3 regions of the Bradyrhizobium sp. HKCCYLRH1034 genome follow, and region 1 is predicted to be linked to each of the others. Evidence: predicted binding sites of a transcription regulator. Region 1 holds the regulator's gene; each other region holds the start of a gene.
What was found. The regulator LexA, encoded in region 1, represses DNA repair genes until DNA is damaged. The targets are predictions, from matches to a motif close to TGTTCNNNNTGTGTTCNG.
Positions count from the first base shown of each region.

Region 2: the regulator LexA is predicted to act here: its motif matches at 1,177-1,194, upstream of ACQR0W_RS31365 (PA0069 family radical SAM protein).
Region 3: the regulator LexA is predicted to act here: its motif matches at 2,538-2,555, upstream of ACQR0W_RS01610 (ImuA family protein).

Region 1 covers NZ_JBNPUW010000007.1:337,158-341,750, reverse strand. The annotation lists gene ACQR0W_RS19290 (ComEC/Rec2 family competence protein) at 1-130, shown strand, start outside; gene ACQR0W_RS19285 (hypothetical protein) at 524-964, opposite strand; gene lexA (transcriptional repressor LexA) at 1,239-1,937, opposite strand; gene ACQR0W_RS19275 (molybdopterin molybdotransferase MoeA) at 2,143-3,354, opposite strand; gene ACQR0W_RS19270 (alpha/beta fold hydrolase) at 3,486-4,187, opposite strand; gene ACQR0W_RS19265 (alpha/beta hydrolase) at 4,186-4,449, shown strand; gene ACQR0W_RS19260 (hypothetical protein) at 4,476-4,593, opposite strand, start outside.
Region 2 covers NZ_JBNPUW010000019.1:49,493-54,085, forward strand. The annotation lists gene ACQR0W_RS31365 (PA0069 family radical SAM protein) at 1-1,155, opposite strand, end outside; gene ACQR0W_RS31370 (phosphoketolase family protein) at 1,346-3,763, shown strand; gene ACQR0W_RS31375 (glycosyl transferase) at 3,940-4,512, shown strand; gene ACQR0W_RS31380 (bifunctional helix-turn-helix transcriptional regulator/GNAT family N-acetyltransferase) at 4,577-4,593, shown strand, end outside.
Region 3 covers NZ_JBNPUW010000001.1:346,745-351,337, reverse strand. The annotation lists gene ACQR0W_RS01620 (UdgX family uracil-DNA binding protein) at 1-1,101, opposite strand, end outside; gene ACQR0W_RS01615 (putative DNA modification/repair radical SAM protein) at 1,216-2,454, opposite strand; gene ACQR0W_RS01610 (ImuA family protein) at 2,638-3,432, shown strand; gene ACQR0W_RS01605 (Y-family DNA polymerase) at 3,326-4,593, shown strand, end outside.

The DNA of each region.
Region 1 (4,593 bases):
CACCGACCGCCCATGGTGGCCGGCGCCCGCCGAGGCCGGCGAGTTCGACACGACGCTGACGCCGCGCGCGCCGGCCGTGCGGCCTCAGGACGCGACGCCGCCGGAGACGGAGCAGGGCGAGGAAGACTGAGTGCCGGGCAGCTCGAACGTGCCGAGATGATACTCGGTGTCGCCAGGTCCATGTTGCCAAGTCCATCGAACAGCGAGGGGCTTTCGGCCAGCGTGAACGCAGCGCGCGGATAGCGTTGCCAGATGGCGATGTCGTCAGCCGTGACTGTCAGCCATCCGAACACAAGCATATTGCAGCCGGGCTCGGTGATCCCGGCGGCCTTGTTCCAATCGATCTTGTTGACCACGGCGGCAGGCTCCCCCGGCACATCATGCCGGCCGAGGGATGTCGTTCCTATTCGATGCGATGCCGGGGCGTGAGGTTCGCCTGAGAGGACTTTGCGCTTGCAGAACCCAAATCTCCCACGGTCGAAAGCTCGCTCACGACCGAGAGAAATGCCGATGCGGAGACCCCTCAGGTGATGCTGATGCGGCGAATCGGTGTGGCCTGCGAAGGCGGCACGTCCTCGGCGATGTCCGGGCGTCGCTCCGCCGGCTGCTTGCTGACCGGCAATTGCAGCACGGTGACGCGCTGGCCCTCGCAGAGCTGGGTCACCAGCACGTGGCGGCCATCGGCGAATTCGATCGCGTCGTGATGGCGATCGGGAATGTGAGTCTCGATGCTGTTGAACTTTGCGACGCGCTCGCGGATCGTCCGGGTCCAGAGCCAGCGGCTGTCGTAGCGGACGTCCTCGGCGAAGGCCAACTCGGTGCCGGGCAGCATGCAAACTGCGACGGTCGGCTCGCTCTCCAGCGCGAAGCCGCGGGTGGCGGTGCCACGGAAGGTCATCGAGATCAACGTCTCGCCGACCTTGGCGGGACGGGACGCAACCGCATGGAGGCTGTAGTCACACATCGGATCGCTCCTCGTTGAGAGATAGCCGACCCACGCTCCCCCCGGACAGGCGCAGGCCTCTATCAGAGTGGACATCGATGGTGATGTTAGCGCGCGCTTCGCGGCAATTCTGCGCTGATCTGCATCGCGTGTGCCCGCGGCCGATCACAAGCGTTTGAGCATGCCGCGCTGCACATCATGAGGTGCATTCGCGCGTGACGTATTTTGCTGGGCAGCCTCCGATCGGCGGCGAAAGCGCGTGCGCCCGCCGCCCATCGACCGATCCCATTCGCGATCAGTACTTGCGGTACAGCCCGACCAGCTTGCCTTGGATCTTCACCCGGTTCGGCGGCAGGATGCGTACCTCGTAGGCGGTGTTGGCCGGCTCCAGCGCGATCGATGCGCCGCGGCGGCGGAAGCGCTTCAGCGTCGCTTCCTCATCGTCGATCAGCGCCACCACGATGTCGCCGGTGTCGGCGGTCTCGTTGCGCTGTATCAGCGCCATGTCGCCGTCGAGGATGCCGGCATCGACCATGGAGTCGCCGCGTACCTCGAGCGCGTAGTGATCGCCGTTACCGAGCATGTCGGCAGGCACGCTGATGGTGTGGCTGCGGGTCTGCAGCGCCTCGATCGGGGTACCGGCGGCGATGCGGCCCATCACCGGCACTGCGACGGGGCGCTCGCCATCGTCCAGCGCGGGAGTGCTGGTGCGCACCTTGCCGAGATTGCCCTCGATCACCGATGGGGTGAAGCCGCGGCGGTTGTTGGCGGCCTGTGACAGCTCGGGCAGCTTGATCACCTCGATCGCGCGGGCGCGGTTGGGCAGCCGGCGGATGAAGCCGCGCTCCTCGAGCGCCGTGATCAGGCGATGAATGCCGGACTTCGAGCGCAGATCGAGCGCATCCTTCATCTCGTCGAAGGACGGCGGCACGCCGGCTTCCTTGAGCCGCTCGTTGATGAACCGCAGAAGTTCGTACTGTTTGCGCGTCAGCATCTCGACCTGGTCCCCGGTTTGTTGTCGTCCGAGTCCAAGAGCTGCGCCTCGCGCACAAACCGGCTGAGAGCGCCCTGGAGTCGGACCGTCATCGCGTCGCCCGCAACATACTAAAAACAAATCATGAACGGACACTATATGTTCGATGTGTGTTCCGCAATCCTAAAAATATGATGAACAGACCGGGCTTTACCGGGGAAGCGGCTCAATTCGGCAGGCGCAGGATCTCGCACGGGCTGCCGGCAGGCGCCTTCGGCGCAAACGCCGGCCGGATCACCACCGCCTGCGAGAGTGCGAGATTCCCAAGCAGCGACGAATCCTGCTGGCTCACCGGGGTCGCAACCAGCGTGCCGTCGGCGCGCTCTTCGAGCTGCGCCCGCAGATAGTCCTCGCGCGAATCGTTCGGCCCGAGCTCGCGGCCGAGCAGGGCGGCCTCGCGCGGCATCACGGCCTCGTCGCGGCCGAGCAGCCGCCGAATCAGCGGCACCAGGAACAGGAGGGCGCAGACATAGGACGACACCGGATTGCCGGGCAGTCCGATCACCCTGATGTCGCCGAGCCGTCCGTGCATCATCGGCTTGCCCGGCCGCATCGCGATCTTCCAGAACGCCATCTCGACGCCCTCGGCTTCGAGCGCCTGCTTGACCAGGTCGTGATCGCCGACCGAGGCGCCGCCGGTCGTGATCAAGATGTCGGCCTTGGCCTCTCGGGCCCGGCGGATGCCGGCGATCGTCGCCTCCATCGTATCCGCGGCGATGCCGAGATCGATCGGGGTCCCGCCCTCGTTGCGCACCAGCGCCCGCAAGGCGTAGCCGTTGGAATAGACGATCTGGCCCGGGCCGGGCGTCGAGCCCGGCATCACCAGCTCGTCGCCGGTGGCGAGCAGCGCCACCTTCGGCCGGCGCCGCACCGGCAGCGCCGGATGATTCATGCTGGCCGCCAGCGACAGGTCGCGGTCGCTGAGCCGGCGCCCGGACTTCAGCAGCACCATGCCCTGGTGAAAGTCGACGCCCGCCGGCCGGATATGCCGGCCCTTGATCGCGGCCTCGGTGATCACGACGTGGCCATCTTCGGCGATCGTGTCCTCCTGGATCACCACCGCGTCCGCGCCCTCCGGAACAACGCCACCGGTGAAGATCCGCGCCGCCTCGCCGGGTCCAACCACGCGATCGAACGGCCGCCCCGCCGCAACCTCGCCGATGATCTTCAGCCGCGCCTTGGCCTGGGCGGCGTCCGCCGCGCGCACGGCATAGCCGTCCATCGCCGACATCGCCTCGGGCGGCTGCGTCCGCAGCGCCGCGATGTCCCGCGCCAGGATGCGGTGAAACGCTTCGTCCAGCCCGACCTGCTCCTCGGCCAGCGGTTCGGCGCCGGCGAGCACGGCGGACAACGCATCAGACACCGGCATCAGGGCCATGGGATTTCCTTCGGACGGAGACGGCAGATCGAATGAATCGCCTTCTAACCGAACGCGCACGGCGCGGCCAAGGGCCTAGGCCGCTCCCTGCGTTCTGACCGTCTGCTGTGGGCCGTTTCCGGGCCGCTGCCTCACGATCGCGCGAGAAAGTCCGCAATCAACCGCATGACCTCCTGCGGACGTTCCAGGCTCGGCAGGTGCGCCGTTCCGGCCAGCTCATGTCCTGACCCCGTTCGGCATTGTTGCGGCGAGCAGCCTGCTTCGCTGCTGGATGTGAGGAAAGTCCAAGTCCCCCGGATGACGAGCGATGGCGCGACGATCTCCGCGAGGCGTGGGAAGGCTGGTGCCACATCGAGAGTCGCGCCGGTTGGCGGCGCGCGGAGTGCGGCGGCGTTCTTCTTCAGGAACGTCTCGCGCGGCTCGCCGGAGATGCGTCCCTCGCGCTGCAAGGGACCGTCGACCCACAGATGCGCCTTGATAGCGCTGACCCGATCCCAATCCTGTGCGGCCTCGGCAGCGGCCAACGACGCCGTTAGCGCCTTGATCTCCGGTGGATAGACCGGCTCCGGCGCGCCGCTGATCGAAGGTGCGATCAGCACCAGCGATGCCATACGTGACGGATGGCGAAGCGCGAAGTCGAGCGCGATGCGGCCTCCTTGCGAGCAGGCAATCAGCGTCGCCGGCCGCGCCGGCGCGAGCGCGTCGACGACGGCGAGCAGGTCCTCGACCGGAGAATGAGCTTCCTCATAGGCGACCGTCTCACCAAATCCGCGCCGGTCATAGGCGATCGTCATATGCGCTGCCGCGACGCCCTCGATCTGCGCGCGCCACATGGACGAGCATTGGACCGTGGACCAGCCGATCTACGATCCCAGCACGATCGACTGCCCGGTGCTCGTGCTCGCGGCGGAATGGGATGTGGATGTCCGCTTCGGGATGGCGCACGACCTGTTCGTTCGCCTCGTGAGCGCGCCATACAAGCGCCTGGTCGAGATCGGGCAGGGCACGCACATGATCCTGATGGAGCGGAATCGACGGCAGGCGTTCGACGTGGTGATCGGATTTCTCAACGAGCGCGTCGTGCCGGCGCGTTGATCGTCGCGCGGACGACCTGCACCGCGTCAGAGCGGATGCCGAATCCAGACATTCGGCTCGACATAGGCGGCATGGTCGTGCTCGACCGACGCGAGCACGGGCACGAGAGCACCGGGGACCTCGATCTCACCCGAGCGATCGAAG
Region 2 (4,593 bases), on a different contig from region 1:
GCCGCCCTTCGGCCGGACGAAATGATCGGTCGTCAACTTGGTCCGGCGCTTGTTCAGGCCGAGCTTTTCGCAGGCGATCTCGAAGCGGCGGCCGATCATCCAGGCCATCGGGCCTGTCCCCTTCATTCGCGTGCCCCATTGCGAGTCGTAATCGCGGCCGCCGCGCATGTCGCGGATCAGGGTGAAGACGTGGCGGTAGCGGTCGGGATAATGCTCGAGCAGCCATTCGCGGAACAGGTCGCGCACCTCCAGCGGAAGGCGCAGCAGCACATAGGCCGCCTCCTTGACGCCGGCATGGGCGGCGGCATCGAGGATGCGCTCGATCTCGCTGTCGTTCAGCGCCGGGATCACCGGCGCCACCATCACCGTGGTCGGAATGCCGGCCCTGGACAGCGCCTGCAGCGCCTCCAGCCGTTTCGACGGCGTCGAGGCCCGCGGCTCCATGGTGCGCGCCAGCTTCGGATCCAGCGTGGTCACGGAGATCGCGACCTTCGCCAGGTTCCTCTTGGCCATCCGCGCCAGGATGTCGGCATCACGCATCACCAGCGCCGACTTGGTCACGATCCCGACGGGATGGCCAACCTTTTCCAGCACCTCGAGGATGCCGCGCATGATCTTCCGCTCGCGCTCGATCGGCTGATAGGGATCGGTGTTGGTTCCGATCGCGATCATCCGCGGCTCGTAGCCGCTGGCCGCGAGCTCCTTTTCCAGGAGCGCGGGCGCATCCGGCTTCACGAACAGCTTGGATTCAAAATCAAGACCAGGCGACAGCCCGAGAAACGCATGGGTCGGCCGCGCGAAGCAGTAGACACAGCCGTGCTCGCAGCCGCGATACGGGTTGATCGAGCGATCGAAACCGATGTCCGGCGAGTCGTTGCGGGTGATGACCTTGCGCGAGGTATCGGTCGCGACCGTGGTCTTGAATGGCGGCAAATCCTCGAGACTCTGCCAGCCATCGTCGAAGACGACGCGAGCCTCCGCTTCGTAGCGGCCGCTCGCATTGGATTGTGCACCCCGGCCGCGGCGCCGGCCCCGTTCGATGGCGACCGCGAGTTCGGGGAAGTCGTTTTCCGGGCCAGATGAAGGCGCGCCCACCGGCTCGGAGGGCACCGGGACCGGCGGGCGCTTGAGGGCATGTGAAGATGCTCGGCTCATGGCCAAGACATAGCACACAAAAAGAACAATACAAGAACAAAAAAGAACAATGTCTCGGAACGGTTCTGGAGCCACGCAAGGCCAACCATCACATTCCCGTTCTATCCTTCGCAGCGCACTGGAACGGAATGGTGCGGCGTTACTCTAATGCACTTCCCGCAAGCGCGAAGCGGACGGCAAGCGAGGTTCCATGAACATCACGTCTTCCCATCAGACCAAAACGGCCGACGATCTCGACCTGCTCGATCGCTATTGGCGCGCGGCGAACTATCTCTCGGTCGGGCAGATCTATCTGCTGGACAACCCGCTGCTGCGCGAGCCGTTGAAAGCGGAGCACGTCAAGCCGCGCCTGCTCGGCCACTGGGGGACGACGCCCGGACTGAATTTCATCTACGCCCATCTCAATCGCGCCATCCAGGCGCAGGATCTCGACGTCATCTACGTGTGCGGTCCCGGCCATGGCGGCCCCGGCATGGTCGCCAACACCTATCTCGAAGGCAGCTACAGCGAGATCTATCCGGACATCACGCGCGATGCCGATGGCCTGCGCAAGCTGTTCCGGCAGTTCTCCTTCCCCGGCGGCATTCCGAGCCATGCCGCGCCCGAGACGCCGGGCTCGATCCATGAAGGCGGCGAGCTCGGCTACGCCCTGGTCCACGCCTATGGTGCGGCGTTCGACAACCCCGATCTGATCGTGGCCTGCGTGGTCGGCGACGGCGAAGCCGAGACCGGGCCCCTCGCCGCATCCTGGCATTCGAACAAGTTCCTGAACCCGGCCCATGACGGCGCGGTGCTGCCGATTTTGCATCTCAACGGCTACAAGATCGCCAATCCGACCGTGCTCGGCCGCATGGGCGATGCCGAGATCAAATGCCTGTTCGAAGGTTACGGCTACGAGCCGCTGTTCGTCGAAGGCGCGGAGCCGAAGGCGATGCATCGCCAGATGGCGGACGCGCTCGATGTCGCGCTCGCGAGCATCCGCTCGATCCAGCAGAATGCGCGTCAGCCGGATGCAACGATCCAACGGCCGCGCTGGCCGATGATCGTGCTGCGCAGCCCGAAGGGCTGGACCGGGCCGAAGGAGGTCGACGGCCTCAAGGTCGAAGGCTTCTGGCGCGCCCATCAGGTGCCGATCACCAATCCGCGCGGCAAGCCCGAGCATCTCGCGCTGCTCGAAGCGTGGATGAAAAGCTACGAGCCGGAAACGCTGTTCGACGCCCACGGCCGGCTCGTGCCGGAGCTGCAGGCACTGGCGCCGAAGGGCACGCGTTGCATGGGCGCCAACCTGCATGCCAATGGCGGTCTGCTCAAGCGCGAGCTCAGGCTCCCAGACTACCAGCATTTTGCGGTCGAGGTGTCCTCTCCGGGCCAGACCATGGCTGAAGCCACGCGCGAGCTCGGCAAGTTCCTGCGCGACGTGATCACGCTGAATGCAGAGACACGCAACTTCCGCATCATGGGCCCGGACGAGACCGCCTCGAACCGGCTCGATGCCGTATTCGAGGTCACCGAGCGGGTGTGGATGGAAGGCATCGAGCCCTACGATGTCCACCTCGCCCATGACGGCCGCGTGATGGAGGTACTGAGCGAGCATCTCTGCCAGGGCTGGCTGGAGGGCTATCTGCTCACCGGCCGCCACGGCCTGTTCTCCTGCTACGAGGCTTTCATCCACATCGTCGATTCGATGTTCAACCAGCACGCCAAATGGCTGAAGGTGTCACGCGAGCTGCCGTGGCGGCGCCCGATCGCGTCGCTGAACTATCTCCTGACCTCGCATGTCTGGCGGCAGGACCATAACGGCTTCAGCCATCAGGACCCCGGCTTCGTCGACCTCGTCGCCAACAAGAAGGCGGACATCGTCCGCATCTACTTCCCGCCGGATGCCAACACGCTGTTGTGGATCGCGGACCACTGCCTGCGCACCTACGACCGCATCAACGTCATCGTTGCCGGCAAGCAGCCGGCGCCGCAATGGCTGTCGATGCAGGAGGCGGCGACGCATTGCGACGCCGGCATCGGCATCTGGTCTTGGGCCGGCACCGAGCCCGCCGACGAGGAGCCCGACGTGGTGATGGCCTGCGCCGGAGATGTCCCGACCCTGGAGACGCTCGCAGCCGTCGACCTGCTGCGCAAGGAATTGCCCGACCTGAAGATCCGCGTGGTCAACGTCGTCGATCTCATGACCCTGCAGCCGAAGCAGGACCATCCGCACGGCCTCAGCGACCGCGACTTCGACAGCCTGTTCACCACCAACAAGCCGGTGATCTTCGCCTATCACGGCTATCCGTATCTGATCCATCGCCTCACCTACAGCCGCACCAACCATGCCGGCATGCATGTGCGCGGCTTCATCGAGGAAGGCACCACGACGACTCCGTTCGACATGGTCGTGCTCAACGAGCTCGACCGTTTCCACCTCGCCATCGAGGCGATCGAACGCGTGCCCGGCCTCAGCGTGTCGGCGGCCCATGTGAAGCAGAAATTCCGCGATGCGCTGATCGAGCATGCCCGCTACATCCGCGCGCATGGCGAGGACATGCCGGCGATCCGCGACTGGGTGTGGCCGAACAGCGCCGGCGGCACCACGCCGACGCAGGCAGGCGACTGAGCCAGTCAAGCGCGAGCTTCAGCAACACGGCACCTTGAAATAGCACCGTTCGGGCGCAGCCCCGAACGGCGCGGCCAGGTGCGTGCTGCAAAATTCCGCAGCGCAGCGGGCTGATTTGGCTATGACAAGATGATAACAGTCATGCCGGAGGCGCGACAGATAGCGATGCCAGTTTCATGCTGAGCGTGATCATTCCGACCGAAGGTGTCGAGCAGACCGCCGTGGCCACCCTGTCCGCGCTGGTGCCGGGCGCCGCGGCCGGTGTCGTCACCGAGGTGCTGCTGGTCGATCGCTCGCCCGATTCCAGCGTGATCGAGCGGGTCGCGGACGTCGCCGGCTGCCACTTCATGAAGTTCGAGGGCTCCCAGGCCGCGGCCCTGGCTGCAGGGGCCGCCAGCGCGCGTGCGCCCTGGCTGATGTTTCTGCCCGCCGGCGCGATGCTCGATCCCGGCTGGATCGATGAAACCATGCAGTTCGTCCAGAGCGTCGCCACCACCGGCCGGCCGCGCGCTGGCGTCTTCCGCTATGCCCGATCTCCCTATGCCGCAATCAGCCTGCGCGACCGGCTGCGCGCGGTTGCGCGGGTCCTGGTCGGGCCGCTCGGCGACCAGGGTCTCCTGATCGCCAGGGATCACTACCGGCAGCTCGGCGGATACAAGCCCGACCACAAGCGCGCCGAAACGCGGCTGCTGCGTCAGCTCGGCCGTTCCTCGCGGACGATGCTGCGCAGCCGGATCGTGATGGTGTAGCGGCACGACAATACTTGCCAAAGTCAATCAATTGGTTGACAATGGCAAATATTGGAGGTGCCCCATGAATTCCGCCCCAGC
Region 3 (4,593 bases), on a different contig from region 1:
CCGGTCGATGCCGGCCTCTTCAAGCGCGCGGTCGAGCATCTGGCCGGCCGGGCCGACGAACGGATGGCCGGCGAGGTCCTCCTTGTCGCCGGGCTGCTCGCCGACCAGCATCAGCGGCGCATGCGCGGGGCCTTCGCCGAACACGGTTTGCGTGGCGTCCTTCCACAGCGGGCAGGCGCGGCAGGAAGCGGCTTCTTCGCGCAAGGTCTCAAGATCGGCGGCCTCGACATCACGTGAGGTCTCGGCAGCGGGCGCGTGGGCTTTCGGCTTGCGGCTCATCGCGGTCTCCTCGACGCGTTTCTGCGGCTTGTGGGGTTCAGTGCCGGCTTCGGCGATCATCGATGACGTGCGCCGGCTGGCTGCCGCGATCAGCGGCTGGATCAGCTTGGCCTCGGGCAGGTTCTGCCAATATTTCTTCGGCATCTCCTTTTCCATCGCCTTCACTTTCAGCCGTGCCGGATTGAAAATGCTGGCATAGTAACGCAGCCAGACCTCTTCGAGCCGGTCCTCCGACGGCGCTTCAGCCTTGCTCACACCGGGCGTGAAGCTGACGCGGCTGCCGTCCCAATGCGCACAGAGTTCGGGCGTCAGGATCGACCACGGCATGTCGGCGAAGCGGCGGGCGAAAAATGGCGCGGCGCGCTCGACGATGTGGTGCTCGGGCTCGAACCAGGCGACGTAGCGCGCCTCGCGCTCGCGGCCGACCTCGCGGAAGCGGACGAAGGCATGCATCTTGTGGACGTCGCGGCGCACCGCCCGCGCCAGCGCGTTGGCCTGGGCGACATCAGGATCGGTCGCGATCTCCATGAGATCGTGGTTGGTCCGCAGACGCCACAGCAGCCGGTAGAGCAGGGCGAAGCGGTTGGGATCATTGTGCAGAATCGCGCTCTCGGCGAGCTCCATGAAGCTCGCCGGCACTGAGAACGCGCCCTTTGGCACCTCGGGAAGCTGCGTGTCGGCCTGATCGTCGAACAGGTCGGGCGCTGCGCCCTTGACGCGCCAGCTGACGTCGGCCGGCTTGACGTCGTTCATCGCCAGCGCCCGCGCCGCCTGACGCCAGCCGTCGAAATCAGTGTCGCTGTCGAGGGTTACGACGTGCATTTCACCTCTCTCGTCATTGCGAGCGAATCCGCCGCGTCATTCCGGGGTTCGATGCTTCGTATCGCCCCGGAATGACGGCTGTTTCCTGGCTTCGGTCTTCGCCACGACGTTCAATTAGAACCCAAATCCCAGCTGCTGCGGTTTGGGCCGCAGCCGGGCTCTGAGGCTGGCACCGTCGAGCAGGGACGGCTGTGGCCGGTGGTCGGAGAGAACGATGAACGGCAGGACCTTGTTCCGGATCACGTTGAGCCGGGCGAGATCCGCAAAGCGGATCGTGGTGGTGCGGCGGGTGGCGAGGATGCGCTGCACGGTGCGGGTGCCGAAGCCGGGCACGCGCAACAGCTCCTCGCGGCTTGCTTTGTTGATGTCGAGCGGGAAGCGGTCGCGGTGGCGCAAGGCCCAGGCGAGCTTGGGGTCAATGTCGAGCGGCAGCATGCCTTCGTTCTCCTCGACGATCTCGTCGGCATCGAAGCCGTAGAACCGCATCAGCCAGTCGGCCTGGTACAGCCGGTGCTCGCGCACCAAGGGCGGCGCCTGCAGCGGCAGCGCGCGGCTGGCATCGGGGATCGGGCTGAAGGCGGAGTAATAGACGCGCTTGAGCTTGTAGGCGCCGTAGAGATTGGCTGAGGTCGACAGGATGACGCGATCGTTGGCGTCGTCGGCGCCGACGATCATCTGCGTGCTCTGGCCGGCCGGCGCGAAGCGCGGCGGCTTGGCCCGGCGCACCGTCTTCTTCGCCTCCGCCGTCTCGTCGAGCTTGAGCCGGAGACGGCCCATGGTGCGGCGGATGGCGCGCTGGTCCTTTTCCGGCGCGAGCGTCGTCAGGCTCGCCTCCAGCGGCGTCTCGATGTTGATGCTGAGCCGGTCGGCATAGCGGCCGGCCTCGGCGATCAGCGCCTCGTCAGCCTCCGGGATCGTCTTCAGATGGATGTAGCCGCGGAAGCGATGCTCCTCGCGCAATTTGCGCGCGACGCCCACGACCTGCTCCATCGTGTAGTCGGGGCTGCGGATGATGCCCGACGACAGGAACAGTCCTTCGATGTAGTTGCGGCGATAGAAGTCGATGGTCAGCTTCACCACCTCGTCGACCGTGAAGCGCGCGCGGGCCACGTTGGAGGAGGCGCGGTTGACGCAATACAGGCAGTCGAAGTTGCAGGCATTGGTCAGCAGAATCTTGAGCAGCGAGATGCAGCGTCCGTCCGGCGCATAGGAATGGCAGATGCCCATGCCGGGCGAGGTCGAGCCGAGGCCCTTGCCGTCGCGGGAATCCCGCATCTCGGTACCGCTGGAGGCGCAGGACGCGTCGTACTTGGCGGCATCGGCCAGGATCTCCAGTTTGCGCAACAGCTCCATGGCTTTGAATCCCTTTGATTCCATTCGTTGAATCACACCCGGGTCAATCCCGATTGACTCTCTCGAAGGCGTTAGCTTTATATTAGAACGTATCATGAACAAAGAAGGTCGTCGCGGGTTCACTGCCTGATCACTGAAACAACGGCAGCGCCCGCACGATGGATTGAAGAGGAGCGGCGACGGATGACCGGCGCACGCATGGATACGCTCGCGCGTCTGCGCGGCCGCATTGCCCGTCTCGAGGCGGGAGATGGCGCACATGATTTGCGCCGGGTCGCGCTCGGCCATGACGAGGCCGACGCGACCTTGCAGGGCGGGCTCGCGACCGGCGCGCTGCACGAGGTGTTCGCCGAGACCGGCCGCCAGGCGGCAGCCGCGACCGGCTTCCTGTGCGGGCTTGCCGCGCGTGTCGCCGCGCACCGGCCCCTGATCTGGATCCGGCAGGATTTCGCCGAGCGCGAGATGGGCGCGCTGTCGATGAGCGGGCTCGCCGAGCTCGGCCTCGATCCGCGCCGCATCGTCATCGTGTGCGCGCCCGATCTCGACCACGCCTTGCGCACCGCCGCCGACGCGCTCGCCTGCGATGCGCTCGGCAGCGTGATGCTGGAGGTGTGGGGGGAGACGCAAAAGCTCGATCTCGTCGCCAGCCGCAAGCTGACCCTGGCGGCGCAGGAATCCGGCGTCACCGCGCTCATGTTGCGCATTGCGGCTGCGCCCGAGCCATCGACCGCGGAGACGCGCTGGATCGTGCGCACCGCGCCGTCACCGCTCGTTGCCCCGTGGATGGCGTGGGGCGCGCCGCGCCTCGATGTCGAGCTCATTCGCAACCGTCACGGCCAGACCGGACGATGGATCATGGAGTGGACCCCCGATGCATGCCGTTTCAACGAACCGGCGGCGGATCCTCAGCCTGTGGCTGCCGCGCCTGCCCATCGATCGCATCAAAAGACAGCGGGCACTCACAGGCGCTCCGCCTGAGAGCAAGCCGCAGGTCGTCGTCATCAAGGACGCCAATGCGCTCTTGATCCATTCGCTGGACGAAGCGGCGGCGTGCCACGGTGTGTCGCTCGACCAGCCCTTGGCGAATGCCCGCGCGGTCTGTCCCGACCTCGTCGCGCACGAAGCCGATTTGGCGGCTGATGCAAAGATGCTGGAGAGCATCGCCGACTGGTGCGACCGCTTCACGCCGCTGGTGGCGCTCGACCCGCCGCATGGGTTGTCGCTCGACATCATCGGCTGCGTGCATCTGTTCGGCGGCGAAGCCAGGCTGATGCAGTCGGTCTGCGACGCGCTGACCGCGCATGGCCTCATTGTGTCGGCGGCGATCGCCTCCAACGCCGTCTGTGCGCGTACGCTGAACCGCCAGGTGCATGGCCGCATCGTGCCCGACGGCGAGGAGGCGGCCGCGGTGGCGCCGCTGCCGGTGGCCGCCCTCGGCGGCAGCGAGGCCATTACGCTCGGCCTGCGCCGAGCCGGCCTCAAGACCATCGGTGACGTCGCCGCGCGCGGCCGCAACGAGATCACCGCGCGGTTCGGCGCCGCCTTCACCCGCGTGCTGGCGCAGGCGCTGGGCGAGGCCGATGCGCCGATCAGCCCGCGCAAGGTCCCGCCGGACTACATCGTCGACAAGCGTTTTGCCGAGCCGGTCGCGACCGACACGGTGATTGCGGCCAGCCTCTCCCGTCTGGCCGCGATGCTGGTGGCGGCGATGGCGCAGCAGGGCAAGGGCGCGCGGCGGCTGGAGGCCTGCTTCTTCCGCACCGATGGAATGGTGCGCGTGATCACGGTCGACACCGGCCAGCCGGTCACCGAGGCCGCAATCATCGACCGGCTGTTCCGCGAGCGGCTCGAGGCGCTGAACGATCCGCTCGATCCCGGCTTCGGCTTCGACATGATCCGGCTCGCTGCTGGCCGCAGCGAGATCGTGGTGCAGCAGCAGCGCGATCTCGATGCCCATGTCCACGACAATGACGAGCTGTCGGCACTGATCGACCGCATCGCCGCGCGCATCGGCGGCAAGCGCGTGGTCGTGCATCTGCCGGTCGATACCCATGTTCCGGAGCGCGTGGCGCTGCCGCTGCCGGCGCAGCAAAATCTCGCCGCCGCCACTGCTGCCGCCTGGCCGGAGCGCGCCGAGGG